Regions from separate parts of the Pseudorhizobium flavum genome, predicted to be linked through region 1. Evidence: predicted binding sites of a transcription regulator. Region 1 holds the regulator's gene; the other holds the start of a gene.

The links. Region 1 encodes HrcA, which represses chaperone genes, less so after heat shock. Its sites were predicted from a motif close to GTTAGCACTCNCNNNNNGNGAGTGCTAAC; they were not measured.
Positions count from the first base shown of each region.
Region 2: the regulator HrcA is predicted to act here: its motif matches at 8,435-8,463, upstream of groES (co-chaperone GroES).

Region 1 is NZ_JBIOKZ010000001.1:608,070-623,072, forward strand. It holds gene mutS (DNA mismatch repair protein MutS) at 1-1,372, opposite strand, end outside; gene ACEPP2_RS02865 (NADP-dependent malic enzyme) at 1,571-3,856, shown strand; gene ACEPP2_RS02870 (GNAT family N-acetyltransferase) at 3,860-4,729, opposite strand; gene ACEPP2_RS02875 (hybrid sensor histidine kinase/response regulator) at 4,830-6,416, opposite strand; gene lspA (signal peptidase II) at 6,539-7,048, opposite strand; gene ACEPP2_RS02885 (TrmH family RNA methyltransferase) at 7,045-7,905, opposite strand; gene ACEPP2_RS02890 (class I SAM-dependent methyltransferase) at 7,902-8,990, opposite strand; gene hpf (ribosome hibernation-promoting factor, HPF/YfiA family) at 9,291-9,863, shown strand; gene ptsN (PTS IIA-like nitrogen regulatory protein PtsN) at 9,929-10,390, shown strand; gene grpE (nucleotide exchange factor GrpE) at 10,466-11,125, opposite strand; gene hrcA (heat-inducible transcriptional repressor HrcA) at 11,213-12,295, opposite strand; gene rph (ribonuclease PH) at 12,471-13,190, shown strand; gene ACEPP2_RS02920 (VOC family protein) at 13,203-13,613, shown strand; gene rdgB (RdgB/HAM1 family non-canonical purine NTP pyrophosphatase) at 13,627-14,271, shown strand; gene hemW (radical SAM family heme chaperone HemW) at 14,276-15,003, shown strand, end outside.
Region 2 is NZ_JBIOKZ010000001.1:184,644-199,646, forward strand. It holds gene ACEPP2_RS00900 (pseudouridine synthase) at 1-906, opposite strand, end outside; gene ACEPP2_RS00905 (nucleoside deaminase) at 1,058-1,507, shown strand; gene ACEPP2_RS00910 (GNAT family N-acetyltransferase) at 1,521-2,000, opposite strand; gene ACEPP2_RS00915 (hypothetical protein) at 2,065-2,685, opposite strand; gene ileS (isoleucine--tRNA ligase) at 2,824-5,817, opposite strand; gene ACEPP2_RS00925 (BrnA antitoxin family protein) at 6,066-6,308, opposite strand; gene ACEPP2_RS00930 (bifunctional riboflavin kinase/FAD synthetase) at 6,410-7,405, opposite strand; gene ACEPP2_RS00935 (TIGR01459 family HAD-type hydrolase) at 7,418-8,266, opposite strand; gene groES (co-chaperone GroES) at 8,518-8,814, shown strand; gene groL (chaperonin GroEL) at 8,875-10,515, shown strand; gene ACEPP2_RS00950 (DoxX family protein) at 10,738-11,193, shown strand; gene ACEPP2_RS00955 (class I SAM-dependent DNA methyltransferase) at 11,262-11,864, opposite strand; gene hisG (ATP phosphoribosyltransferase) at 11,870-12,568, opposite strand; gene ACEPP2_RS00965 (ATP phosphoribosyltransferase regulatory subunit) at 12,565-13,686, opposite strand; gene hisS (histidine--tRNA ligase) at 13,689-15,003, opposite strand, start outside.

The DNA of each region.
Region 1 (15,003 bases):
GCAGCTGTAGGCCGGCGATAACCCGTCGCGACTGATCGCGCAATGCACGCGCCTCGTCGAGTTCCGCATCGGCGCCTTCGCGCAGGAAGCCGCCGTCGCGCTTCAGGAGCGGCAGGTCCTCGGCCAGCGTCTCTGCGAGCCGCTGCTCCAGGTTTGGCGGGAGGGAACGGATATCCTCCAGCGCTGTTCCCAGTTCCTCCGGCAGCATCGATTTCTCGAGGAACGATGCGACGGCGCGGGCCACCTCGAGGCCGCGACGTATCGCGCCCAGGTCACGCGGGCCGCCCCGATCGAGCGCAAGGCGCGAAAGGGCCCGCGGCATGTCCGGAACATGCTTTAAGGTCGTCCGGAGCTCCGAGCAGAGTGACGGCTCATCTATCAGGAAGGAGATCGAATCCAGCCTTCGGTTGATCTGCACCGAGTCGGTCAACGGTGACATCAGTCGCTCGACGAGCAGGCGGGCGCCGCCACCGGTCACGGTCCGGTCGATGGCCTTTAGCAGGGTGCCGTCCCGGTCTCCGGACAGGGTCCGCGTCAGTTCCAGATTGCCGCGGGTGGCCGGGTCTATGAAGAGCGTCGAGGCGGCGCTCTCGCGCTCGGGGATGCCAAGTGGTGGCCGCTCGGATATCTGCGTCTTCTCCACATAAGCGACCGCGGCCGCAGCCGCCGCCATTTCTGCCCGGGAAAAGCTGCCGAAACCGTCAAGGGTGCCGACACTGAAATAGCGGGCAATGCGCCCTTCGGCGCTGGCGCTGTCGAAGAGAACGCTCGGCTGCGGGACCGCAACCTTGCCCAGAACGTCGAACACCGGCTTCAGTTCGGCATCGTGGAACATGGTGTCCGGCACGATCAGTTCGCGTGGATCGATCCGCAGGATGTCGGCGAGAAGTCGCGACTGATCGGTCTCGGCGAGCCGGAAGACGCCGGTCGAGATGTCGATCCAGGCTAGCGCCAGCTGAGGATCGGCTCCGCCACGAATACGTGCGAGCGCCATCAGGTAGTTTGGTTCCGAGGGAGAAAGCAGCTTTTCCTCGGTCAGCGTTCCCGGCGTCACGAGCCGGACGACGTCGCGCTTCACCACCGATTTCGAACCGCGCTTCTTCGCCTCTGCCGGATCCTCGACCTGCTCGCACACCGCCACCCGGAAGCCGAGCGAAATGAGCTTTTGCAGGTAGTCGTCGGCGGCGTGGATGGGAACGCCGCACATGGGGATGTCCTGGCCCATGTGCTGTCCGCGTCGGGTCAGGGTGATCCCCAGCGCCCGGGACGCCTCCACCGCATCTTCGAAAAAGAGCTCGTAGAAGTCTCCCATCCGGTAGAAGAGGAGCGAATCCGGGTTGTTCGCCTTGATCTCGATATACTGCTCCATCATCGGCGTTGCCGATGCGCGGCTTTCTGCCGTCGCCAGCTCAGCCGTGGTCAGCGCGTCGATGGAGAATCTTTCGAATTGCGTCACGGAACCGGTTTTTTGTTGCGCAGGGGAATTGCCGACACTATCGATGTTGGCCCCGGAAAGACAACAGCCGCCGCAGCCAGAAGAACGGCTGCCCACAGGAAGCTGGGAGGAGGAATGCCAGTGAATGAGAAGGCCGCCCGAACGCGCACATCCGTAACGGAAAGCGAAGCGCTCGCCTTCCATGCCGAGGGCAGGCCCGGCAAGCTGGAGATCAACCCAACCAAGCCGATGGCGACGCAGCGGGATCTGTCTCTGGCCTACTCCCCCGGTGTCGCGGTGCCGGTCAAGGCAATCGCCGCCGATCCTGCCACCGCCTACGACTATACCACCCGTGGCAACATGGTGGCAGTGATCTCCAACGGCACGGCGATCCTGGGTCTTGGCAATCTCGGCGCTCTGGCGTCGAAGCCGGTCATGGAGGGCAAGGCCGTTCTCTTCAAGCGCTTCGCCGATGTCGACTCCATCGACCTGGAAGTGGACACGGAAAATGTCGACGAGTTCGTCAACTGCGTCCGCTTCCTCGGCCCCTCCTTCGGCGGCATCAATCTCGAGGACATCAAGGCGCCCGAATGCTTCATCATCGAGAGCCGCCTGCGCGAGATGATGGACATTCCCGTCTTCCACGACGACCAGCACGGGACCGCGATCATTGCTGCCGCCGGCCTGGTCAATGCCCTGGAACTGACTGGGCGGGACCTCAAAAATACCCGGCTCATCTGCAACGGCGCCGGCGCTGCCGCGATCGCCTGCGTCGAACTCATCAAGGCCATGGGCTTCAACGCGGACAACATCATCCTCTGCGACACCAAGGGGGTCATCTACCAGGGCCGCGCCGAGGGAATGAACCAGTGGAAATCCGCTCATGCCGCCAAGACGGACAAGCGGACGCTGGCGGAGGCGATGGACGGTGCGGATGTCGTGTTCGGACTGTCGCAGAAGGGTGCCTTCTCGGAGGAGATGATCCGTTCGATGGCCGACAGGCCGATCATCTTCGCCATGGCCAATCCCGACCCGGAGATCACGCCGGAGGAAGTGGCCCGCATCCGCGACGACGCCATCATGGCGACCGGCCGTTCCGACTATCCGAACCAGGTCAACAACGTCCTCGGGTTCCCCTATATCTTCCGTGGTGCGCTGGACGTGCGGGCGACACAAATCAACGATGCGATGAAGATCGCCGCCGTGCGAGCGCTGGCAAGTCTGGCGCGCGAGGACGTGCCGGACGATGTCGCGGCCGCCTACCAGGGCAACCGCCCGATATTCGGATCCCAGTACATCATCCCCGTGCCGTTCGATCCGCGGCTGATTTCAGCCATTCCGGTCGCGGTTGCGGAAGCCGCGATGGAGAGCGGCGTGGCACAGCGGAATATTCCTGACCTTGCCGCCTATGCGCGGGAACTATCGGCACGGCGCGACCCGATCGCGGCGACGACGCAAGGCATCTACGAGCGCGTGCGCCGCTTCCCCAAACGTGTCGTCTTCGCCGAGGCCGAGGAGGAGCAGGTGATGCGGGCGGCCGTCTCCTTTGCCCATCACCAACTCGGTACTGCCATCCTGCTCGGGCGCGATGACGTAATAAGAACGACGGCGGAGAAGGCAGGAATCGACCTCGAACGGCCGAACATCGAAATCGTCAACGCACGCATCTCGACGCGCGTGGACGCCTATATCGATCATCTTTACGAGCGCCTGCAGCGAAAAGGCTTCCTGTTGCGGGACGTGCAGCGCCTGATCCACAACGACCGCAATCACTTCGCCGCGACGATGGTGGCCGTCGGTGACGCGGATGCAATGGTCACAGGCACGACCCGAAACTATGCGACGGCGCTGCAGGACATTCGCCGCTGCATCAACACCAAGCCGGGCCATCGCGTCATCGGCGTGTCGCTCGCCCTGTCGCGCGGCCGGACGGTGTTCGTCGCAGATACGGCAGTTCACGACATGCCGACGGCGGAGGAGCTTGCGGATATCGCCGTCGAAGCTGCCCGGGTTGCGCGCCGCATGGGCTACGAGCCGCGCGTCGCCCTGCTCGCCTATTCGACCTTCGGCCAACCCACCGGGGAACGCTCCGAGCGTGTACGGGAGGCGGTCAAGATCCTCGACCGTCGCCGTGTCGACTTCGAGTATGATGGTGAGATGGCCGCCGACATCGCACTCAATCCGCAGCGGATGGAGCAGTACCCCTTCTGCCGCCTCTCCGGCACGGCCAATGTCCTGGTGATGCCGGCCATCCATTCGGCCTCCATCTCGACACGCATGCTGGCGGAACTGGGCGCGGCGACCGTGATCGGGCCGCTTCTGGTTGGGCTCGACAAATCGGTGCAGATCACCTCGATGGGCGCCAAGGATTCCGACATCGTGAACATGGCGGCGATCGCCGCCTACAACGCGGGAAGCTAGCGGTCAGCTGGCGAACCGTCCCGCATCGGCACCGTAGTAGTTGATGTAGCGGTTGGAGATCGCGGAAATTGGCAACACGACCAGCACATCAGTCGTGTTGAAGGCCGCGTCCACCACCGCACCGTCGCCAATCATGGCCCCGAGGCGGAGATAGCCCTTGATCAGCGGCGGCATGGCCGCCAGCGCCTTGCGCGTGTCTATCCCTTCCGGCGGCACGAGGTCCATCTCCCGGCGCAGGTCCGGGCGGGCTGCAACGGCCCATTCGCCCTTCGCACTAACATTGTGCTGGAGGAAGGACAGCGCCAGGGCATGCTCCTCCGGATGGATCCCCGGAAAGGAGGCACAGCCAAACATGGCCGCCATGCCGTGCTTCAGCGCATAGGCCCAGTTGCCCTGCCAGAGAAGTTCCACTGTCCGCTTCGTCCGATAGGCCGGCAGGACGCAGGAGCGACCCAGTTCCATGAACTGCTTGTCGGGATGACGCGCAAGCAACGGCTCGATCTCGAACTCCGAGGCGCTGTAGAAGCCGCCATGGGACATGGCCACCTGATGGCGCAACAGTCGATAGGTGCCGACGATCTGGTCCTCGATCTCACCCTCGATGGCACGATCGATGACGAGGAGATGGTCGCAGATGGCATCGAAGGTATCGATGTCACGGCGAAGGCGCATCGCCTCCGGCGGCAGTTGCGCCTTCATCTCTTCCACGAAGACGCGGTAGCGGACGGCCTGCGCCGCATCCACTTCACGCGAAGTCCGCGCAAGCCGCGTTTCCAGGCTGCCGATCCGTCCAAGGATCTCGTCGGACGGCTGCTGAACCAGAGTCTGATTGGGGTTCGCGTTCACGTCATGCTTCAGAAGGTCTAGCGCCATGGTGATTTGCCCCACAGGTTCAACTCACCGCCGTATAATCATCTTCCCGCTACAGAAAAATGACAATGGGTGTCACAATAGGTTGGGGCAGCGCCGCCGGTCAATGTAGTTCCGTTGAAGCAACCTTGCGCGAGGCCAGCTGTTCGACCAGTTGCAGCAGATGCTGAGGGTCCGCCGGCTTCCCGAGCCGCGCGCTTATGCCGAGTGCTTCCGAACCGACCAGCGACTGTCCTGAAGCATCTCCGGAAAGCACGATGACCGGCGTGGCTGAAAGAGCGTTCAAAGCTTCATGCCGCCGCAGTTCAGCCAGTGCCTCCATGGTGGCCATGCCCGGCATGTGCAGGTCGGTAACAATGACATCGGGGCGACCGTCCGGTATTGCGGCATGATCGAGAATCGATCTTGCATTGTCGACGACATCCACGCGGTGGCCCCTTTTCCTCAGAGCAGCGCTGACCAGTTTCGCCCCTACGGGATCATCCTCTGCGACAAGAACATGTAGCCTCGACACTGCAGGTGGGCTCACCGCTTCCGTTGTCGATCCGGCCGAAAGACTTCCTTCGCCGCGGCTCCGAGAGCCTCTTAGGCGGCCGGACAGGACATCGATCAGCGACTTTTCACGCAGCGGCCGTATCAGCCATGCGTCATACAGCTCCTGCGGCTGCGAGGCCCGCTCTTCCGGGTTGACGAGGAGGATGCGGTGCAGCGGAATGGCACCTTGACCGTCTATCGGCTGGGCCGCCAGTCGATGATCGACAATCAGATCGGTAAAGGGCGGCTGTGCTGAATCGCCCGCAAGCAGCTCGGCTGCTTCCACTGCGCTCTCGACATGTCGGCAGGTTCCCCCGAGCGTTTCAATCGTCGCGACGGTCGCCGTGGCCGCCGGCCCGGCTGGTGCCAGCAACAGGACCCGATTGCGCTCCAGCAGGCTACCTCGCCGGGTAGCGCCCGCCGGCGCATCCTCGGCAAGCCTCAGCGGGAAACGGATCGTGAAGGTGGTGCCCAGGCCAGGCTCGCTCGCTGCCGAGAGACTGCCGCCGAGTTCCCGCAATATGTGAAGGGCTATCGCAAGCCCAAGACCCGTTCCGCCACTGCGCTGGGCCGCATTACCCATCTGCTCGAACTCGCGGAACAGCCGTTTCCGGGCATCGGCATCCATTCCGGGACCAGTGTCGGCGACGGCGATGACGACGTCCGAACCGTCCGCGCGGACGCTGATCAGGACGCCGCCGCGTTCGGTGAACTTCACGGCATTGCCAATCACGTTGAAAAGCACCTGCCGAAGACGAGCGGGATCGAACTCAAGCAGTTCCGGTACGTCTGCTGCAACCGTCGCGGCGAGCTCTATGCCCTTCTCATGCGCGCGGGGGGCGAGCATTTCGACGACTGTTTCGATCTGCTGACGGATGCTGGCTGTCCGGTTGTTGAGGCGAAAGCGTCCCGCTTCGAGCGTGGAAAAGTCGAGAAGGTCCTCTACAAGCTGCGCCAGCGCATGTCCCGACTGGCGGATGCCACTCAGGTAGTTCTGCTGTTCCGCCGTAAGCCGGGTCTGTCCGAGAAGATGGGTCATGCCGAGAATGCCGTTCAGCGGCGTTCTCAGTTCATGCACGACCGTCGCTAGCTGGCGCGATTTCGCGGCGCTCTCCGCTTCTGCCTCACGAAGCCGCCTCCCGGAAACGCGGTCCATAAAGATCGAGCAGCTATCACGCAGCCGCGGCAGTTGATCTTTCAAGGTGGCAAAGGGGAAACGCATCGGAAATGGCCCGGCACAGTTTCCCCGAACATTGCACTTGCAATGCTAACAAATCTCTACTCGCTCTCGCTGGCGCGGGCAGCCTTCCGCGACCCCAGCAGCTCATCCAGGATCACAAGGGCGGCTCCGATCGAAATGAAACTGTCGGCAAGGTTGAAGACGGCGAAGGACCAGGTCTGCGTATAGAAGAGGATGTAATCGATCACGTGGCCATAGACGAACCCATCGATCAGGTTGCCGATCGCGCCTGCGACGATGAGGGTGAATCCGAGATGGGCGAAACCACGTTCCCCGGGCGTGCGGCGCCAGAGCCAGAGCACGAACGCCACAATCACGACCCGCATGCCGATGATGAACTCCCTCTCCATTCCCGACAGGAGAGAGAAGGCGACGCCGAGATTGTAGGTCCGGTAGAGCGCCAGCATCGGCAGGACGGTAACCGCCTCTTCCAGCGGCAGATAGGCTTCGACCGCAAGCTTGATCGCCTGATCCAGCACGACGGCAATGACGATAAGCACTACCGCGACGAGCGGACGTGAGAACCTGGAAGCAGTCGCTACGATCATCCGGCGTCCTCCAGCTTCAGGAGATGACGGCGGGCCTCAAAGAGCATGACCGCCGTCGCGACCGCAAGATTGAGGCTGTCTGCCCTGCCCTGCTGTGGAATGCGCACCAGTCGATCGGCGGACTTCGCCAGTGCCTCGGGAAGACCTGATTGTTCATTACCCATCAGCAGGACCGTCGGTTTCTTTTCATAATTGACTGTCCGATAGTCAACCGCACCGGCGAGATGGGTTGCGACGACCTGGGCACCCGAACGCTTCTGCCACGCAAAGAATTCCTCGGTCGTCGCTCTGGCGAGGGGGACCGCGAAAACGGATCCCATCGTGGCGCGGACGGTTTCCAGCGAGAAGGGATCGGTACATTCCCCGACCAAGATCACGCCAGAGGCACCGGCCGCGTCCGCGGTACGGATGATCGTGCCCAGATTGCCCGGATCGCGGACGCGATCGAGGGCTACATAGGTCATCCCTTGGCTCGGCCGGAGGTCCTCAAGCGGTGTCCAACGCTGCTCGAAAATGCCGACCACCATTTGCGGATTGTCTCGACGCGTGATGGAGGAGAGGACCTTCTCGCTGACTTCCAGCACGAGCCCCCCCTTGGCGACTGTGCGGGCAGCTACCTGTTCCACCAGAGGCTTTCCCTTGGCGGCCTTCGCATAGACGAGGGTCCGGATAGCCCAGCCCAGTTCCAGCGCATCGATGACCAGCTTCAGCCCTTCTGCCATGAAGGTCCCGCTCTGCTCGCGATCCTTCTTGTTGCTGAGCGCCTTGATATCCTTGACGATCGGATTTGAGAGGCTGGTCACCTCCTTTACCTGACCGACGCGCCGAGGAACCGCGTTGTGGTGATCATTGGTCATTCGCGCACCCAGCGGCTGAATAGCGAGGTTGACAGGGCACGACCGACAGCACTGCCCTCGATTCCCGTTTCGCGAATGACCAGTTCTCCCGATTCCACGACACCGCCCGCGCCGCGCATGTTCTCGCGCATCAGTTCGTGCATCGAATAGAAGCTCGCCCGGATCGAATAGGCGGTCAGCACGAGACCGACAGCGTTAGGAGACAGCAGTTCTCGGCACACGTCCAGCATCAGGGGAAGATGCTCGAACAGATGCCAGACTTCGCCATTGGGACCGCGGCCAAACTTCGGCGGATCGGTCAGGATAATATCGTAGTGGTTGCCTCGCCGTTCCTCCCTCTGGATGAACTTCATGGCGTCTTCGCAAATCCACCGGATCGGCGCCCGCTCCAGGCGCGACAGGGCCTGGTTCTCGCGAGCCCATCCGATCGCCTTCTTCGACGCGTCCACATGGGTGACCTCGGCGCCGGCAGCGGCGGCGACAAGCGAGGCAACTCCCGTATAACCGAAGAGGTTCAGCACCTTGAGCGGGCGGTCAGCACTCTCGACCTGCTGCTTCATCCACTCCCAGTGTACGATCTGCTCCGGGAACACGCCGACATGGCGAAAAGAGGTGAAGCGGCCAAGGAAATCGACGCCAAGCAGCGACAGGGGCCAGGTTTCTCCCAGCGCCTCTTTCGGAAAGCGCCAGCGTCCAATGCCGTCCTCGTCCGTATCTCCGGTGAATACGGCATCGACCTTCTCCCAGACTGAAGGGGGGAGCGACGGCTGCCAGAGTGCCTGTGCTTCCGGCCGGACGATCCGATAGGGTCCGTATTGCTCAAGCTTCAATCCGTTGCCGCTGTCGATCAGGTGAAAGTCCCCGGCGCCGCGCGACTCGAGGATGACCGGCACGCGCTCCGACGGGCGTTCGCCGACCCGCTGGATTAGAGGCCGCTGTGGCGCAGGCTCGGCCGCCGCTCGGCCGCCAGCGACAGATACTCCCTCGCGCTCGCCCTTTGCCGGCCCGCCGGGACGGGGGCGCGCGGAACGCGGGCTGCCGCTCGTGCCGGGTCTCCGCTCCGTGCGTTTTTCCCTGTTTTTCACTGCACATCCGATCGGTTGACGTTTCGCTGCAAATAGCAATTGCCCCGGCAGTTGGCAAAGGGCTTTAGAGCCGGCGAGGGTCACCGGGGACCTTCTACTCTGGGGCGTCCATTAGGGATGCGTTGACTTTGGAGGTTCACAGGCGTAGAAGCCCGCCGCAATTGCAACGGACAAAAGCAAGCACCCTTACCCACTCGCCATGCCTCCTAAAAACGTCCCGGTGCCGCGTGAAGCGCTTGGATGAGGTGGATGGTTGGCGTAGACTGAAACACGCAAGTCACGATAAGAAGGAACCAATCCATGAGTGTGCGTGTATCTGGTAAACAGATGGAGATCGGTGAATCGTTCCGCCAGCGGATCGAGGACCAGATCGGCGAGGCTGTCGCCAAGTACTTCGACGGGGGGTACGCAGGTCAGGTGATCGTGGAGAAATCCGGATCGCGTTTCTCGGCCGATTGCAAGATACATCTCGATACCGGCATTGTCCTGCATGCAGCAGGCCAGGCTAACGATCCGCAGCTAAGCTTCGATGCCGCCGCCGAGCGCATCGAGAAGCGTCTTCGGCGCTACAAGCGCAAGCTGAAGGACCATCATGGCGGTTCCCACGGCAACGGCCAGGAAATCGCTTACACCGTCATGGATGCCATTCCGGAAGAAGACGAGGAACTGCCAGAGGATTTCGCGCCCACGATCGTGGCGGAAAGTTCCAAGCAGTTGCGCACGATGTCGGTCGCTACCGCTGTCATGGCCCTGGACATGACCGACGAGCCGGTCCTGCTTTTCCGGAGCCCCGGCAAGGAAGACCTGAACATCGTCTATCGCCGCAACGACGGCAATATCGGCTGGATCGACTCCACCAATATCAAAGGCTAACGATTCTGGGAGAGCGTTGGCGACGACGCTCCCTCCACCTTGCGGTGGTAAAAAGGAAGAAGAGAATGGCTTTGGCAGATTTGCTGCAGCAAGATGCGATTATTCCCGCCCTGAAAGTAAATTCCAAGAAGCAGCTGTTGCAGGAGTTGGCCTCCAGGGCCTCCAAGCTCACTGGGGTTGCGGAGCGGGAGATCTTCGACGTCATCCTGCAGCGGGAACGGTTGGGTTCGACCGGCGTCGGTCACGGCGTGGCCATTCCGCATGGCAAGCTTAACAGTATTTCGTCCATTAGCGGTGTCTTCGCGCGACTTGAAACGCCCGTTGACTTCGAGGCGTTGGACGATGAACCCGTCGATCTCGTATTCCTTCTGCTTGCTCCCGAAGGGGCAGGAGCGGACCACCTCAAGGCGCTTTCGCGGATCGCCCGCGTGTTGCGCGACCAGGAACTTGTCGCGAAGCTTCGCCAGACGGATTCGGCATCGGCGATCTACGCCTTCCTGAACCAGGAACAGGCGACCGCCGCCTGACAACAGGGCTGAGAACGAAATAGCCGCCCGGCGCCTATGGCAGCGGGCGGCTATTTTGCGTTTACGGAGAGGTTGTCAGCCGTTCGTCGTTTCGCTCTCGCCGGGGGCGGTAATTGCTTCGACCTTCGGGCCTCCCTTGGAAACGCCCACCATGGCCGGCCTCAGGACACGCTCACCAATCGTGTATCCCGCCTGAACCACCTGGAGAATGGTGTTGTTCGGCACGTCGGGATTGGGGATCTCGAACATGGCCTGGTGGAAGTTGGGATCGAACTTCTGGCCCTCGGCGTCCATCTTCTTCACGCCGTGGCGCTCGAGCGCAGACAGCATCGAACGTTCGGTCATTTCCACGCCTTCGAGCAGCGAGGTCAGGCTCTGGTCGGCCGCGGCACGAATTTCGGCCGGGACGGCATCGATCGCCCGACGGAGATTGTCGGAGACGGCCAGCATGTCGCGCGCGAAGGCGGCGACTGAATAGGACTTCGCGTCCTTCACATCGCGTTCCGTGCGACGACGCAGGTTTTCCATCTCGGCGGCCATACGCAGGAAACGATCGCGAAGATCGGCATTTTCGGCCTTGATCGCTTCGATGGGATCAGGCTCGGCGTTTTGGGGTTCGCCACCCTCAACCGTCTCCTGATCCTGCTGCCCCGATGCTACGGCCTCGGCAGCGTTTTCCGCGGCGGTTTCGTGCTTTCCCGCGTCAGGTCCGGTTTTCTTTGTCTCGTCGGTCATGACCTTCTCCGGTATCTTCGTTCACAAAGTCGTGCCCGATATCGAGGTTTGAACCTCAAAAATCAAGGCTGGTCCGAGAATGGGATGTTATCTGGGCTGCCGCGTCAGGCGTGCCAGAAGCTGGGCGGTATAGTCGACCATCGGGACGACCCGCGAATAATTAAGCCGTGTCGGACCGATCACGCCGACGGCCCCCACGATGCGCTCTTCCTGATCCCTGTAAGGCGCGACGATCAGGGACGAGCCCGAGAGCGAGAAGAGCTTGTTCTCCGACCCGATGAAGATCCTGACGCCCGGCCCACTTTCGGCAAGGTTCAGTATCTCGATGAGGCTGTCCTTCTTCTCCAGATCGTCGAAGAGCAGGCGCAGCCTGTCCAGGTCGTCGAGACCCGTCATTCCTTCGAGCAGGTTCGCGCGCCCGCGCACGATCAGCTGGTTGGGTTTGCCGTCTTCGCGCGTCCCGGACCAGACGGCCAGGCCGCGCTGCACCAAGTCCTGCGACAGCGCCGTCAGTTCGGTCTGAACCTGCGTCTTCAGCCTCTCAAGTTCTGCGCGAAGCTCGAGGAGCGTCTGGCCCGTCAGATGAGCGTTCAGGAAGTTTGCGGCTTCTGTCAGCTGCGAGGAAGTTACTCCCGCAGGCAGGTCGATGATCCGGTTTTCCACCTGGTTATGTTCGCCGACGAGGACCGCTAGCGCCTTGGTCGGCTCCAGCCGGATGAACTCGACATGCTTGAGGATAGGATCGCTCTTGGTGGTGACGACGATGCCGGCGCCGCGCGAGACACCGGAGAGCATCCGGCTGGCATCGTGCATCAGGCTCTCAAGCGGTCGGTCACGGTCCTCCGGGCGGATCTGTCGCTCGATGCTCGTCCGCTCCTCCTCCGAGAGGTCACCCACCTGCATGAAGGCATCGACGAAAAAGCGCAGGCCGGACTGGGTCGGCAATCGACCTGCGCTGACGTGTGGAGAATAAATGAGGCCGAGCTCTTCCAGATCGCTCATGACATTGCGAACGGATGCCGGCGATAGCGACATGGGCAGGAGACGGGAGAGATTTCGAGAGCCCAGTGGTTCTCCGGTTTCAAGGTAGCTTTCGACGATGCGTCTGAAGATCTCACGCGAACGGTCGTCAAGCACCGCGCCGCTTTCCCTTCGTTCCATCAATCCCATCGTTCCCTTGGAGCCCTCGGTTCGTCTTGATCAAATATAGTCATCCGGCACGGTCTTCGCCACACGGAAAGTTATGCGCGCGTTTGGCCTGCTTCCGATACACGCCCCGCCCCTTTTCCTTTGCAAATGCCGGGCGACGTCCGTAGAACGCCTAGGAAATTCTCAGGAGCATGACATGCGGCCTTCAGGCAGAAAAACCGACCAGATGCGCAAGGTTTCCTTCGAGCGCAACTTCTCGAAACATGCGGAAGGGTCCTGCCTCGTCCGCTTCGGAGACACTCACGTTCTCTGCACCGCAAGCCTTGAGGAGAAGCCTCCGGCATGGCTTCGCAACAGCGGCAAGGGCTGGGTGACGGCGGAATACGGCATGCTGCCGCGCGCGACCGGTGATCGGATGAAGCGCGAAGCTGCGTCCGGCAAGCAAGGCGGGCGTACCCAGGAAATCCAGCGCCTGATCGGCCGCTCGCTTCGCGCCGTGGTGGACCTGAGCGCGCTTGGGGAAAAGCAGATCACCATCGACTGCGACGTCATTCAGGCGGACGGCGGAACGCGTACCGCAGCCATCACCGGGGGTTGGATCGCCCTGCACGACTGCCTGAAATGGATGGAAGCCCGTTCGATGACGAAGCTCGACAAGGTCCTGAAGGACCACGTCGCGGCGATCTCCTGCGGTATCTTCGCTGGACAGTCGGTCATCGACCTCGACTATCTCGAAGATTCCGCCGCCGAAACGGATGCCAATTTTGTCATGACCGGCACGGGCGGTATCGTGGAGGTACAGGGAACCGCCGAGGGTGCACCGTTCAGCCAGGAAGAGTTCCTTTCACTGCTGGCGCTGGCGAAGGCGGGAACCGAGGAACTGGTGGCACTTCAGAAGCAGGCCATCGCTGCCTGACCGGAGAGAGCGATGCTGATCGAAGGGATGCTTGAGACTGCTCTCTATGCCGAAGATCTCGATGCGGCAGAGGCCTTCTACGGCGGCATCCTGAGGCTAGAGCGGATCGTCCGGGCCAGCAACCGCCATGTCTTCTTCCGGTGCGGGCAAGGCGTCTTGCTTGTCTTCAATCCGGACGAGACGGTGAAGCCGCCTGCCGAGAACGGACCGCAAGTCCCGCCACATGGCGCGACAGGCGCAGGCCATGCCTGCTTCCGGGTTGCCCGCAGCAATCTCGACGCTGTCACCGACACGCTGAAGAAGGCAGGCGTCGCGATCGAGAGCGACGTGATATGGCCGAACGGCGCCCGGTCGATCTACTTCCGCGATCCGGCGGGCAACAGTCTCGAATGCGCCGAACCGGGCCTCTGGTCCATCGGCTGAGGAAATCAGGAACATGCGCAAACTCCACACCAGGACGATCGTCGTCGCCAGCCACAATGCCGGCAAGATCCGCGAGATCGCCGAGCTCATTGCTCCGTTCGGCTTCAGCGCGAAATCTGCGGCTGAACTGGCGCTGGAGGAGCCGGCCGAGACCGGTACGACCTTCGAGGAGAACGCGGCTATCAAGGCACTGGCCTCCGCCACGGCATCCGGCCTTCCGGCGCTCTCCGACGATTCCGGCCTCATGGTCGACGCTCTCGATGGGCAACCGGGCGTCTACACTGCCAACTGGGCAGAGCGCGAGGACGGCAGCCGCGATTTCACCATGGCTATGGAGAAGGTCGAGAAGGCGCTTTCAGAGCGCGGGGCGACCACCGCCGAGCAGCGCACCGCCCGCTTCGTGAGCGTGCTTTGCCTTGCCTGGCCGGATGGCCATACGGAGTTCTTCCGTGGCGAAGTCGAGGGCAGCGTCGTCTGGCCGCCCCGGGGAGGCAAGGGCTTCGGTTACGACCCGGTCTTCCAGCCGAAGGGCTATGATACGACCTTCGGCGAGATGAGTTCGGAAGAAAAGCACGGCTGGAAGCACGGGGAGCCGGAGGCGCTTTCGCACCGCGCCCGCGCGTTCAAGCGCTTCGTGGAAACCTGCCTGGAGAGCTGAGCCGTTGAACCCGGACGCGCCCCTTCTGCCCGATACCGGAGAACCCGGCTTCGGCATCTATGTGCATTGGCCGTTCTGCGCGGCCAAGTGTCCCTACTGCGATTTCAATAGCCACGTCCGGCACCAGCCCGTGGACCAGCCTCGCTTTACGGCCGCCTTCCTGCGGGAGATGGCCACCATGCGCCAGATGAGCGGCCCGAAGACCGTCACCAGTATTTTCCTCGGCGGCGGAACGCCATCGCTGATGGAGCCGGGTACGGTCGCCGCAGTCCTCGACGGCATTGCCCGATACTGGCATGTGCCGGATGGTATCGAGATCACCATGGAAGCCAATCCGTCTAGCGTCGAGGCGGAACGGTTCCGCGGCTATCGGGCGGCAGGCGTGAACCGCGTGTCCCTCGGCGTGCAGGCCCTTAACGATGCCGACCTGAAATTTCTGGGCAGGCTCCATGACGTGACCGATGCGCTGAAGGCGATCCGCCTGGCGCGGGAGATCTTTCCCCGCATGAGCTTCGACCTCATCTATGCCCGTCCACGACAGACGGTCGAGGCATGGGAGGCAGAGCTCGAGCAGGCGATCTCCTATGCCGTCGACCACCTCTCGCTCTACCAACTCACCATCGAGGAAGGCACGCCGTTCTACGGCCTTCACAAGGCCGGCAAGCTCGTCGTGCCGGACGGCGATCAGTCTGCGGACCTCTACGAGGCGACGCAGGAGATCACCGCCCGTCA
Region 2 (15,003 bases), 420 kb from region 1:
CATCCGTCCGCGCACTTCGACAACCTGCCCCTCCGGCAGATCGCCCAGTTGGAAAGGCCCGTAGGAGATGCGGATCAGCCGGTTGACCTCGAGGCCGAGCGCGCCGAGGACGTTCTTGACCTCGCGGTTCTTGCCTTCCCGCAATCCGACGGTAATCCAGACATTATGGCCCTGCTGGCGGTCGAGCGTTGCGTCGATCGCGCCGTAGAGGACGCCGTCGACGGCAATGCCTTCCTTCAGCTTGTCGAGCGCAGCCTGGTCTACCTCACCATGGGCGCGCACGCGATAGCGACGCAGCCAACCGGTCGTCGGCAGTTCCAGCACACGCGAGAGGCCACCATCATTGGTCAGCAGCAGCAGTCCCTCGGTATTGATATCGAGGCGCCCGATCGACATGACCCGCGGCAGGTCCTCCGGCAGGTTCTCGAAGACCGTCGGGCGTCCTTCCGGATCGGAGTTGGTCGTCACAAGTCCGGCGGGCTTGTGGTAAAGCCACAGCCTGGTGCGTTCGATGCCGCGGATCGGCTGACCATCAACCTCGATGCGATCCTCGAGGGTAGCGTTGACCACTGGCGTCTCGAGGACAGTGCCGTTCAGCCGCACCCGGCCTTCCATGATCATGCGCTCGACGTCACGGCGGGACGCCACACCGGCACGGGCAAGGATCTTGGAAATTCGCTCCGGCTTCGATCCAGCGGCATCGACAGGGGCTGTCGCAGCTTCTGCCGGCTGCTTCGCCACAGGCTTGTCGCTCTTGCCGACTTCCTTCACCGGCCGCTGCTTCAGTCCCGCCTTGGCGGAGAAGGCGGCCTTGCCGGTGGGCTTGCCTTTCGTCACTGATCCGGGTTTCGTGGCGCGTTCGAAGGACTTTGCTCCGCCGCGCTTTGGCTTGTCTTTGGGTGTCATTTGTTGTTTGCCTGAAGCGATGAAGTCGACGGAAGCTTCCGGACATTCATGCGGGTTGAGGTGCGTCCCGGCTGCCCGCACAATGCGGCGGGGCCCGTTTGTTCGCTTCCTACCAGTTCAAGGGTGCCGGGTTAAGAGGAAATCGCCGAGAATGGCCAAGAACGACGGTTTCATGACAGAAGCGCTGCAGGAGGCGGAACAAGCCGGCAGCCGGGGCGAGATCCCCGTCGGCGCCGTACTGGTCATGGATGGCAAGATCCTTGCGCGGTCAGGGAACCGTACTCGCGCCGAAAACGACGTCACCGCCCATGCCGAAATCAATGTCATCCGAGCGGCCTCTCGGCTGCTCGGGCAGGAGCGGCTAACGGGTGCCGACCTCTACGTGACGCTCGAACCCTGCGCGATGTGCGCTGCCGCGATCTCCTTTGCGCGTATCCGCAGGCTCTACTACGGTGCCGAGGACCCGAAGGGGGGCGGGGTCGATCATGGCGGCAGGTTTTACGCGCAGCCAACCTGTCATCATGTGCCGGAGGTCTATTCCGCCATCGCAGAACGGCAGGCCGCGGAACTGCTGAAGCGCTTCTTCCAGGAAAAACGATAAGCCGGCAGGACGGTCAGCTCGCAGCGAAGGCCTTCAGGCTGTCGCCGGTCAGCCGGTACCGAACCCACTCGCTTTGCGGTCTCGCACCAATCGTCTCATAGACGCGGATTGCCGGCTCGTTCCAGTCCAAGACGCTCCATTCGAAACGGCCACAGCCTCGCTCCACCGCAATCTTGGCAAGATGGCGCAGAAGCAGCCGGCCTGCCCCCGCACCGCGATACCGGGGTGAGACATAGAGGTCTTCGAGGTAGAGGCCGTTGCGCGCCTGCCAGGTGGAGTAATTGAAGAACCAGACGGCGAAGCCTGCGGGAGCGCCATCCGCTTCCAGTATGGCCGCTTCCGTCACCGCTTGCGGGCCGAACATGGATGCAGCGAGGCTTGCTTCCGTCGCCTCGACCTCCTCTTCCGCCTTTTCGTAGATCGCAAGCTCGGTAATGAAGCGGAGAATGATGCCGACATCGTCGGCGGTCGCAGCGCGGATCGTGTAATTCATGGGCGGGCTCAACAGAAAAAGGCAGGCCACCGGGCCTGCCGCTTCATAAGTCTAGGATGCTTGGCTACTGGAAGGGCTTCCACCAACTGGAGGTCTGCTTGGCAGCCTCGGCCTCTTTCTTCCGGCGGCGCTCCTTCTTCAGCTCGGGCTCGCCCAGATCTTCAAGGGCTGCAGAGTCGACGGCGCGATACTCCACCGGCGGATCAGTCAGCGAACGCCGTGTCTGTGTCACGTCGGCACTGTTGAGATTCTGTTTAGCCTGCCGGAAAGCTTCCCACTTCTCCGATTCCGTCATCTGTCCAGCCTTGCCCTTACCGGCAAGAAGCGGTGAACGGTAGCCAGGATTGCCTTCGTTCTCGGCTGCTTCCTGGCGGAGTCGCTGGCGGGTCTCCTCAGGCGATTCCACCCATGCCGGATTGGTCTCGCGGCTGGCGAGGGAGGCCTGCGGGGGCGGAAGGGACTTGTCCTGCGCCGTGACCACCAGGCCCGGCCGCGGATTGTACTTCACGTCGCGCTTCTCCTGCGGGCCCAGAGAGACCGCCGAGGTCAGGTCATTGCTCAGCTGCTCCATTGCACTGGTCCCGGTCCCGTAGGTGGGACTGCCCATGCAACCCGATAGGGCCAGCATACCGGCCATCAGCCCGGTGGCGCTCAATGCGGCGCGAAACCCATGCGACGTCTTCATCAAAACCCTTCCAGCAGCGCCCGTCCTTCGACGCCTTCAGATTTCCCGTCAGTACCGCCTGACCGAGAATTCCGGCCAATTTCGGGCAGATGTACCGGATGACGCGGCGAAGCGCAATCATCCGGTAGCGAAAGCGGATCAGCCAAGACGGCCAAGGGCCGCCAGTTCACGCAAGGCTGCGGCATCTCGTGCCGACACTTCGGGGTAGCCGGGATCAGACCCGACATCCGTCGTGACGCGCCAGGAACGGGCGCACTTTGTCCCGTCCGCCAGCTTCGTCTCGACTGCGACACCCGGCACCTCGGCAAGACGGAACGCTGCTTCCGGCCCTTCACCGGCGACCACACGGATGGCCGAAGTGATGCAGATCTCTTCGAAATCCTGCCCCTCGAGCGCGTTTATCAGGGTAGTATCCGACACGTACACGACCGGTGCCGCCTCTAGCGACGAGCCGATCCGCTTTTCCTTGCGCTCGATCTCCAGTGCGCCCGTGACGACCGAACGCACGCGGCGGACCTTCGACCATTTTTCCGCGAGCGCTTCGTTGCGCCATTCTGCCGGCACCTCGGGGAACTGCTCCAGATGCACCGAGACCGCTTGCGGATTGCGGGACAGCCAGGCTTCTTCCGTGGTGAACGGCAGCATGGGGGAGAGCCAGGTCACCATGCAGTCGAAGATCTTGCGGATGACGGCGAGCGCCGAACGACGGCGCAGCGAGGACGGCGCATCGCAGTAGAGCGCGTCCTTGCGGATGTCGAAGTAGAAGGCCGACAGCTCGATATTGGCAAAGTCGATCAGGGCGCGAGCGATCTTCTTGAAGTCGAAGGCGTCATAGCCGTCGCGCACCAGTCGATCCAGTTCCGCCAGGCGATGCAGCATTAGACGTTCTAGTTCGGGCAGATCCGCATAGGCAATCTCTTCGCCTTCGTCGTGCGCCAGCGTGCCGAGCATCCAGCGGATCGTGTTGCGCAACTTGCGATAGGCGTCGACATTCGTCTGGATGATCGTCCTGCCGAGACGCTGGTCTTCCCAGTAATCGGTGGTCATGACCCAGAGGCGAAGGATGTCGGCGCCGGCATCTTTCATAACGTCCTGGGGCGCCACGACATTGCCGAGCGACTTCGACATCTTCTGACCCTTCTCATCCATGGTGAAGCCATGGGTGATGACGGCGTCATAGGGCGCGCGGCCGCGGGTGGCCGCCGATTCCAGGAGCGAAGAGTGGAACCAGCCGCGATGCTGGTCGGAGCCTTCGAGATAGACGTCCGCCGGCCATTTCAGATCCGGCCGGTCTTCCAGCGTAAAGGTATGGGTCGAACCCGAGTCGAACCAGACATCGAGAATGTCGCGGACCTGTGTCCAGCCTTCGTTGGCGCGGGAGCCCAGGAAGCGCTCGCGAGCCCCTTCGGCAAACCAGGCGTCGGCACCCTCCTGCTCGAAAGCCTCCATGATGCGGCCGTTCACTGTGTCGTCCTGCAGGATCGCGCCCTTCTCGTCGACGAAGACGCAGATCGGCACGCCCCAGGCGCGCTGGCGCGACAGCACCCAGTCCGGGCGCTGTTCGATCATGGCGCGCAGGCGGTTCTGGCCAGCGGACGGCACGAAGCGCGTCTCGTCGATCGCCTTCAGCGCGCGCGAGCGCAGCGTCGTGCCGTCGCCGAAGTCCTTGTCCATGTAGACGAACCACTGCGGCGTGTTGCGGAAGATGACCGGCTTCTTCGAGCGCCAGGAATGCGGGTAGGAATGCTTCAGCCGACCGCGGGCAAACAGATTGTTGGCGGCAATCAGCGCCTCGATGACGGCCTTGTTGGCATCACCCTTCTTGCCGTTGTCGTCCATGACGCGGGCGGGACCACCCTCGCGGTCCGGACCGAAGCCAGGGGCATCGGCGGTGTAGAAGCCGGCATCGTCTACCGGGAACGGGATCTTCGTGTCGATGCCGCGCGCTTCGAGCTCGCGGACATTATCGGTCCAGGCGTCAAAGTCCTCGCGGCCATGGCTGGGTGCGGTGTGCACGAAGCCGGTGCCGGCGTCATCGGTGACGTGATCGCCGGCGAGAAGCGGGACGGGGAACTCATAGCCGCCACCGAACTGGCGCAGCGGGTGCCCGCACACGAGGGACGCGAGCTCTTCGGCCGTGACATCGCGGAGCTTTCGGTACTGCAGCTTCGCCTTGGCAAAGGACTCCTCGGCCAGTTTGTCGGCGAAGACGAGCTTTTCCCCGGGAAGCGGCCCGAAGTCATTTTCTGCGGCCGTGACTTCATACAGACCGTAGGACACCTTGGGGGAATAGCTGATCGCCCGGTTGCCGGGGATCGTCCAGGGCGTGGTCGTCCAGATGACGACGAAGGAACCCTGAAGGTCGCCGAGGACACCATCATCGGCGTTCTGTGCGATGACCGCCCGCCTGTATGCCTCACCGGTCTCAAGCGCCACGCCCGGCTCGCTCATCCGCACAACCGGGAACTTCACCCAGATCGTGTCGCTCTCGACATCGGCGTATTCCACTTCGGCCTCGGCCAAGGCAGTGCGCTCGACGACCGACCACATGACCGGCTTCGAGCCCCGATAGAGCTGGCCCGACTTGGCGATCTTCAGAAGTTCGCCTGCGATCCGCGCCTCGGCGTGGAAGTTCATCGTCGTGTAGGGATTGTCGAAGTCGCCCTCGATGCCGAGCCGTTTGAACTCCTCCGACTGGACCTTGATCCAGTGGGCGGCGAATTCGCGGCATTCCTGGCGGAACTCGTTGACCGGGACCTCGTCCTTGTTCTTGCCCTTCTCGCGGTACTTCTCCTCGATCTTCCACTCGATCGGCAATCCGTGGCAGTCCCAGCCGGGGACATAGTTGGAATCGTAGCCGCGCATCTGGAAGGAGCGGGTGATGACGTCCTTCAGGATCTTGTTCAGCGCGTGGCCGATATGGATGTTGCCGTTGGCATAGGGCGGGCCGTCATGCAGCACGAACTTCTCCCGACCGGCGGCGGAGGCGCGGAGCTTCTTGTAGAGATCCATCTGCTGCCAGCGCTTAACCAGTTCCGGTTCCTTCTGCGGCAGTCCGGCGCGCATCGGGAACTCGGTCACGGGCAGGTAGAGGGTCTTGGAATAGTCAAGCTTGTCTGCGGTATCGGTCATGGATCAGCCATCGGAAGAGGCGACCGGCGTGGTCGCGCGGAATTGTGTCATGGAGTGGCGGCAAGCGCGCAAGGAGATATCCCAGCGCCAAGAAACCCGGACCTTTCCGCTGCTTTTCAAGCTGCCGGAAAGGCCGGGCCGATAATTCGAATGATCCGGGCCACCGAAGGATATGTCATGGTGCCGCGTTCCTTAGGGGTTTTTGGCCTCAAAAGAAAGAGGCCTAGCGCAACGTGGAGAAGCCGCGTCTATTCGCCGGTGTCTATCGCGACGGCGGCACGAAGAACCTCGTTGATCCGGTCCTGCCACCCCGGCCCGTCCTTCTGGAAATGCTCGATCACTGCGCTGTCCAGCTTGATCGTGACGAGTTCCTTCGCCTCCGGCAAGGCGCGTCTTTCCACCGCCGGCGCGGCGGGCTTGCTCACCGGCTTCCTGAATAGTGCCTCGGCGGCATCCATCGGATTCTGCGGGCGGCGCGGCGGATTGGCCATCATGGTCGACTTTCGTGCTGTATTGTTAGGACTACGGACTAGGCTCCCAGAAAGGCCGGAAGGTCAAACTTGCCCCGCCACCTCCTGCCTACGCGTCAGGATCACAACGAACGGCGTCCGAAAGCGATCTTCGCATCTAGTTCGCCCAGCGGCCGCACGCCGGAGAGGAGCGCCCTCGCCTCCTCCTCGTCGCGTTTCATCTGCTCGACCAGCGGCTCCAGTCCGTCGAATTTCACCTCGTCGCGCAGATGGCCGAAGAAGGAGACGGAGCAGGTCTGGCCATAGAGGTCGCCGGTGAAGTCGAAGAGATAGGTTTCGAGCAGCGGTGCGCCATTCTCCGTCACCGTCGGGCGGCGGCCATAGCTCGCGACGCCATCGTGGAGAATGCCGTCTGCCTTGCGGAAGCGCACCGCATAAATGCCGGGCTTCAGTTCCATCTCGGGCGGTAACATCATGTTGGCGGTCGGATAGCCGAGCGTGCGGCCGAGTTTCTCACCGCCGACAACCTCACCCTCCACCGTGAAGCGGTAGCCGAGCAGGCCAGCAGCCGCGGCAACATCACCCTCCGCCAGCAGCGCCCGAATGCGACTTGAGGAAATAACCTCGGCATTCTCGTCGCGGAAGGCGTCGACCAGGCTCACACCGAAGCCATGTCGTTCACCCGCGGCCATCAGATAGGCCGGCCCACCTTCACGGCCCTTGCCGAAATGGAAGTCGAAGCCTGTGACGACGGCGCTGGCTTGCAACCAGTCAACGAGCACGGTCTGGACGAATTCCTCGGCGGAACGCTGCGAGAACTCCCGGTCGAACGGATACTCGATGACGCAGCGGAAGCCTATCGCCTCCAGCAGCCGCGCCTTGAGCGGGGCCGGCGTCAGTCGGCAGACGGGGTTGTCGGGGCGGAAGACGGTGCGAGGGTGCGGCTCGAAGGTCAGCACGAGCGCCGGAACGTCGCGAGCCCGCGAAAGCTGCAACGCACGCTCCAACACGCTGCGATGGCCGCGATGGACACCATCGAAGTTGCCGATCGCCACAACGCCGCCCTTGAGGCTTGGCGGCAGCGGCTCCTTCTTCTCGTTGCGGTAGAAGACGGTCATCGGCGTGTTTTCCTAGGCGAGCCGCGGCATCCACCATTTAGGCGTCGCCCCTTCGCGCTTCAGCCAGGCATTCATCACCGCCTCGTCGATCTGGCCATTCACCGTGTATTCGTTCACGTGAATGCCGGCGCTGATGTAAAGCAGATCGAGATCCTGGCTGATGGCGCCGCGGACATCTGTCGGCATGCCGTCGCCAATTGCCAGAACGCGCTCCCGGGCAAGTTCGCCGCGCGTCTGGCGGGCGAAAGCAAGCGCTTCCTCGTAGATCGGGGTGTGCGGCTTGCCGGCAATGCGGCTCTTGCCGCCGAGATCCTCGTAATAGGCGGCAACGGCCCCAGCACAGGGAATGATGCGGTGTCCGCGTTCGACCACCAGATCCGGATTGGCGCAGATGAAGGGAACATCGCGCTTCTGGAAGGCGACGAGCATGTCGTGATAATCTTCCGGCACCTCCTTCTCGTCATCGAAGAAACCGGTGCAGACGATGGCGTCTGCCTCATCCGCGCCGACCACCTCGACATCCAGGCCGTCGAATAGCGGCATGTCGCGTTCCGGGCCCAGCAGGAAAACCTTCCGCGGGCCTTCAGCGATCAGGTGGCGCGTCACGTCACCCGAGGTGACGATGCCGTCATAGGAACTGTCGGGAACGCCTAGCAGCCGAAGCTGGGAGATCACGCCGGGCGAAGGCCGCGGGGAATTGGTGATCAGAACGACGGTCGTCCCTGCCACACGTGCGTCGGCCAGCGCCTTGCAGGCATCCGGGAAGGCATCGACGCCATTGTGGACCACGCCCCAGACATCCGACAGAACCACGTCGTAACTGCCGGTAATCTCTGTGAGACTGCTGATGCGCTTGGCCATGTCTTTTCCCGAACCGATATCTGAACCGGCGCTGACATTGCAAAGCTGGTGCAGGATGGCAAGGCTTTTCCTGCCTTCCAGGGACATGGCAACATCGAACGAGATTGCTGGAAATTTCGATCCAGCTCGTTCTTGACTCTCATTCAAGCCGAGCTTATCTCGACGCCAGCTAGCACTCTCCTCTAGTGAGTGCTAGCAACCAGATACGGGTCCGCAGACCTGTCCATGTCATTTGATCGAGGGATTAGACAATGGCAAGCACCAATTTCCGCCCCCTGCACGACCGCGTCGTCGTTCGTCGCGTCGAGTCTGAAGAAAAGACCAAGGGTGGCATCATCATCCCGGACACCGCCAAGGAAAAGCCTGCCGAAGGTGAAGTCATCGCCGTTGGCCCGGGCGCCCGCGACGAAAGCGGCAAGCAGGTCGCTCTCGACGTCAAGGTCGGCGACCGCGTCCTGTTCGGCAAGTGGTCCGGCACTGAAGTCAAGCTCGATGGCGTCGATCTCCTCATCATGAAGGAATCCGACATCATGGGCGTCATCGGCTGATCTTACAGCCTCTCGCCCATCCCGAAATCACGCTGACACCCCTTTTCAGGAGTTCTCAAAATGGCAGCTAAAGAAGTAAAGTTCGGCCGCACCGCGCGCGAAAAGATGCTGCGCGGCGTCGACATCCTCGCCGATGCCGTCAAGGTCACCCTCGGCCCGAAGGGTCGTAACGTCGTCATCGACAAGTCCTTCGGCGCACCGCGCATCACGAAGGACGGCGTCTCCGTCGCCAAGGAAATCGAACTGGAAGACAAGTTCGAGAACATGGGCGCCCAGATGGTCCGCGAAGTCGCTTCGAAGACCAACGACATCGCCGGTGACGGCACCACGACCGCAACCGTTCTCGCCCAGGCCATCGTCCGCGAAGGCAACAAGGCTGTTGCAGCGGGCATGAACCCGATGGACCTGAAGCGTGGTATCGACCTCGCCGTCAAGGCCGTCGTCGCCGATCTCCAGGCCAAGGCCAAGAAGATCAACACGTCGGAAGAAGTCGCACAGGTTGGCACCATCTCTGCCAACGGCGAGCGCCAGATCGGCCTCGACATTGCTGAAGCAATGCAGAAGGTCGGCAACGAAGGCGTCATCACCGTCGAGGAAGCCAAGACCGCCGAGACCGAACTCGAAGTCGTCGAAGGCATGCAGTTCGACCGTGGCTACCTGTCGCCCTACTTCGTGACCAACCCGGAAAAGATGGTTGCGGATCTCGACGATCCCTACATCCTGCTGCACGAGAAGAAGCTTTCCAACCTGCAGGCCATGCTGCCGGTCCTGGAAGCCGTCGTTCAGTCGGGCAAGCCGCTCCTCATCATCGCTGAAGACGTCGAAGGCGAAGCGCTTGCAACGCTCGTCGTCAACAAGCTGCGCGGCGGCCTCAAGATCGCTGCCGTGAAGGCTCCGGGCTTCGGCGACCGCCGCAAGGCCATGCTCGAAGACATCGCCATCCTAACGGGCGGCACTGTCATCTCCGAAGACCTCGGCATCAAGCTCGAGAATGTCACCCTCGACATGCTCGGCCGCTCGAAGAAGGTCTCGATCTCCAAGGAAAACACCACGATCGTTGACGGTGCCGGCCAGAAGACTGACATTGAAGGCCGTGTTGCCCAGATCAAGGCGCAGATCGAAGAGACCACTTCGGACTACGACCGCGAAAAGCTGCAGGAACGCCTTGCCAAGCTCGCTGGCGGCGTTGCCGTGATCCGCGTGGGCGGCTCGACGGAAGTCGAAGTGAAGGAAAAGAAGGACCGCATCGACGACGCGCTCAACGCGACCCGCGCTGCCGTTCAGGAAGGCATCGTACCGGGCGGCGGCGTCGCTCTGCTGCGTGCTTCCCACCAGCTCTCGGTCAAGGGCGAGAACGCCGACCAGGAAGCCGGCATCAACATCGTTCGCCGCGCGCTGCAGGCTCCGGCCCGCCAGATCGCAGAGAACGCTGGTGACGAAGCTTCGATCGTCGTCGGCAAGATCCTCGAGGGCAACACCGACAACTTCGGCTACAACGCCCAGACCGGCGAGTATGGCGACATGATCGCCATGGGTATCGTCGACCCGGTCAAGGTCGTTCGCACCGCCCTTCAGGACGCAGCCTCGGTTGCCGGCCTCCTCGTCACGACGGAAGCCATGATCGCCGAACTGCCGAAGAAGGACGCTCCGGCCGGCATGCCTGGCGGCATGGGCGGAATGGGCGGAATGGACATGATGTAAGACCTTCGGGTCCTACATCTGAGCCATCCGGTTCAAATCAGGAAGGGCGGTCTTCGGACCGCCCTTTTCTGTTGGGCGAGAGACGCGGCATTTATCTCTCGTTCAATTTTATAAGACAATCTGTCTCCTATTGTTCATCTTTCGAAGCACACCGAATGTGGGCATATTCCTCTCCAGAATTCGATGCCACTGAACCTCAATCTTTTCTCCTGGAGAACACCCATGCCCAACACCTCGACCAACAACCTTCTGCTGCTCGCCGCCCGCGTGCTGCTTTCGGCAATGTTCATCCTGTCCGGCTATCCGAAGCTCCTCGATCCTGCAGGCACTGCCGGCATGATCGCCGGTGCCGGCTTCCCGGCCGCGACCGCCCTCGCCTATCTCGCGGGCATCTTCGAGCTGGTCGTCGGCCTCTTCGTGCTGGTCGGCTTCCAGACCCGCGTCTCGGCGATCCTGCTCGCGCTCTTCTCCGCCTTCACGGGCCTCGTCTTCCACTCCGGCGCCATCAACGTGCCTGACTTCCCGGAAGCCGCAAACGGTCTGCTGACCATGTTCAACGGCCTGATGATGATGAAGAACCTGACGATCGCAGGCGGCTTCCTGGCGCTTGCCGCTGTGGGCGCTGGTGCCTACTCGCTCGACGCCCGCCGCCGTGGTTCGGTCGCAATCGCTGCCTAACCTTCGACGTTCCCTGCCCAAGGCGAACCCGCCGGATCCCATGCGGACCGGCGGGTTTTTCGTGTATGTCAGATGACGCGCTGCGCCAGCCAGACGGTGGCGCCACCGCAGGCGGGATCCTGGCCCATCTGCGCCACGAGTTTGAAACCGTTCGCCGCCAGCAGGTCCCCATACTCCTGCCGCGACAGGCTCGCGTGATAGAGCGGCTCGCCGCCGAACTCCCCCATCGCCACGCCCTCGAAATGGCCGGCCGTGAACATCAGCGCTGCCCCGGGTGCCGCGAGGTAGGCGAAAACCGGAAACATCGCGCGCTGATCCGCGGGGCTGAGATGGAAGAAGCTGTGCCAGGCGATGATCCCATTGAAGGTCCGCCCGGGCGGCAACCTGCGCATGTCGCGGACGATCCACTGCTGATCGGCAAATCGCTGCCTTGCCAGGTCGATCAGCGACGGGGAGCTGTCGACACCGGTCAGACGGAAGCCGCGGGCAATGAAATGGCCGGCAATCGGCTCTCCGGAGCCGCAGCCGAGGTCCAGGATCGTGCCATTGGGCGGAAGAAGCGCAGCGAAGCGATCCAGCCAGGGCTTCTCGAAGAGGTTCTTGCCGCGCAGCTGGTCGAAAGCCTGCGCGTGCCGCTCGTAGAGGCCGATGATCTTGTCTTCCTCGGCCATTCCGCTCAGACGACCGCGCGCTGCACTGCCTGGATGATCCTGCCGACACGCGGATCCCGGTCGTGCTCCGGCTTGCGGGCACGAACAAGGCAAGCCTCGCTCTTCAGGATCACGCCATTGCCCAGCACCTTCAGGTGGTTCGCCTTGAGCGTGGATCCGGTGGAGGTGATGTCAACGATGATGTCGGCCTGCCCCGCTGCCGGCGCACCCTCGGTGGCCCCGAGGCTTTCGACGATCCGGTAGAGCTGGATGCCGTGCTGGCGCGAGAAGAACTGCTGCGTCAGCCGCCAGTATTTCGTGGCGATCGCGAGACGCCGACCGTGGCGGGTCCGGAAATCGGCAGCGACGTCGCCCAGATCCTCCATGGTCTCCACATCCAGCCAGATCTCCGGTACCGCGACGACGACATCCGCCTGGCCGAAGCCAAGACGGGCGCAGAACTCCACCTTCGCATCGACGTCAGCCATGCCCTCGCGCACGAGGTCCTCGCCGGTGACACCGAAATCGACCGCGCCGGCCGCCAGTTCCCGCGCAATCTCCGATGCGGAGAGATAGGCGACCTCAACGCCTTCCATGCCATCGATCCGACCGCGATAGGAGCGGTCATTGCCGACGGCTGAAATGGCGAGGCCGGCGCGATCGAAGACGGCGGCCGTATCGTCCTTGATGCGCCCCTTGGAGGGCAGTGCGATGGTGATCGTCATCCTTGGTCCCTCGCCTGCTCGATCCGGTCAAGCCAGAGCGCGAAGCCTACCGCCGGAATGCGATCCTTAGCGCCCAGTAACGTCAGCAGCCGATCAAAGCGGCCGCCACCCGCAAGCACGGCGGAGGACCCTGTCTCGGTCACTTCGAAAACGAGGCCGGTGTAATAGTCCAGAGGGCGGCCGAAGGCGGCGCGATAGGTCATGCCGGAGAGATCAAGCCCGCTTTCGGTCAGTGCGGCCAGCCGCGCGTCGAACCGGGCAAGCGCCGGCTCCAGGTCAAGCCCGGCTGCATCGGCAAAGCCCGCGAGCGCCGAGGACGCATCGGCGAGCGGCAGCTTCAGCGTCAGGAATTCCCGCAGGAGAAGCAGCGCCCCGCCGTCGAGCTTCGTTTCGGCGAGCGTCAGCTTGTCCTTCAGGCGCCGCGCGATCTCGGCAGGCGAGCGGCTGGCATTGGTGGAATAGCCCGTCTCCTGCATGGTGCGGTCGATCCGCGCCACCAGTTCATCCTCTTCGCCCGAAGCGAGAAGCGCCGCTATCTGCGGTTCAAGGCCCGCTACCGGCTGGGGTCTGGCGAGCCGGTCCAGAAGTGCCTCGAGATGCGCCATGTCGCCGAAGGCATGGATAAGCCGCTTCTGCCAGCCGAGCGGCAGGCCAAGCGCCTTCACGACGGCCTCGAAAACCGCCTGATCGCCGAGCGTCAGCGCAAGAGTTCGTCCGGGAAGAAGCCGGCCGAGAATGCCCATCGCGTCGCCAATCGCGCGGGCGTCGGCGGCGGCCGTGTCGCCTTCTCCGAGATCCTCGATGCCGGCCTGGTAGAATTCGTGCGAACCTTCGCGACGCTGGCGGAAGACCTCGCCGAGGTAGGAATATCGCCTCGGCGTGCCGGTCGCGGTCTCGATATGGCGCAGGCAGACCGGAATGGTGAACTCCGGCCGCAGGCAGAGGCTCGCCCCGGTTTCGCTCTCGGTCAGGAAGATGCGGCGGCGCAGGTCCTCGCCGGCCATGTCGAGAAAGGGCTCGGCCGGCTGGATCACCGGCGTGTTGACCCGCACCGTTTGGCGCGTCTCGAACTCCTCCAGCAGGTCACCGGCAAAAGCCGGCATGTCGATCAGCGGCATGGTCAGCCTGCCCGCCGCCGGTCTTCCGCCTGAGCGGCCAGGATTTCCTTCACCTTGGCAACGAGGTCGGCTTCCGGAACCGTCTCCTGCGCCACCCGCGCCTCGCGCCAGGCGGCGTTATCCTCGATCTCGCCAGAGAGGCGCTTGCCCTCGATCAGGTCCTTGATCTGGACGACGCCCTCTGCCCGCTCGTCGCCGCCCTGTATGATGGCGATGGGTGAGCCGCGGCGGTCGGCATATTTCAGCTGGTTGCCGAACTTCTTCCAGTTGCCCTGGTACATTTCGGCCCGAATACCGGCATTGCGAAGCTCCTGCGTGAAGCGCTGGTAGCGGCCCATGCTGTCGACATCGCCGTCCATGACGGTGACGAGGACTGGACCAAGCACTTCGTCCTGTCCCAGCTTGCCGAGGTTCTTCAGCGCCGTCATCAGGCGCGAGACACCGATGGAAAAGCCGGTGGCGGGAACCGGCTGGCCCATAAAGCGGGAGACGAGCCCGTCATACCGCCCGCCACCGCCGACCGAGCCGAAGACGACCTTCTCGCCCTTCTCGTTGGTGACGTCAAAGAGGAGTTCGGCTTCGAAGACGGGGCCGGTGTAGTATTCGAGGCCGCGGACGACCGAGGGGTCGATCTTGATGCGGCTCTCATCATAGTCAGCGGCGCGAACCAAATCGTTGATGAGCAAAAGTTCATCTGCGCCAGCAGTAGCAACGCCGTACTCTTCGAGGCGGTCTCGTAGATTGAAGATCGTCAACCGATCGTTGACTGAGCTGTCTGGGCCGCTGCCTCTCTCTCCCCAGCCAAGCGTGTTGAGCAATCGCATGATCTGTATATCGTCAAGACCGGCCCCTTTGGTGAAATCACCACTTTCATCTTTGCGGCCTGGGCCTAGTAAGAGCTGCACACCCGTCAACCCGAACTTGTCCATTTTATCTAGTGCCCGCAGCACCGTCAGGCGCTGCCCTGCCTTTCCCTCGCCCGCCAAACCTACCGCATCCAACACTGCATCCAGAACCTTGCGGTTGTTGACCCGGATCACATAGTCGCCGCGCTTGATGCCGAGTGCTTCCATCGTGTCGGCCATCATCATGCACATCTCGGCATCGGCCTGGACGCCCGGTGCGCCGACGGTATCGGCGTCGAACTGCATGAACTGGCGGAAGCGGCCGGGGCCGGGCTTCTCGTTGCGGAAGACGTATCCGGCGCGATAGGTGCGGAACGGCAGTTGGATCTCGTTGAAGTTCTCCGCCACATGGCGAGCAAGCGGCGCCGTCAGGTCGTAACGCAGGCTCATCCACTGGTCGTCGTCGTCCTGC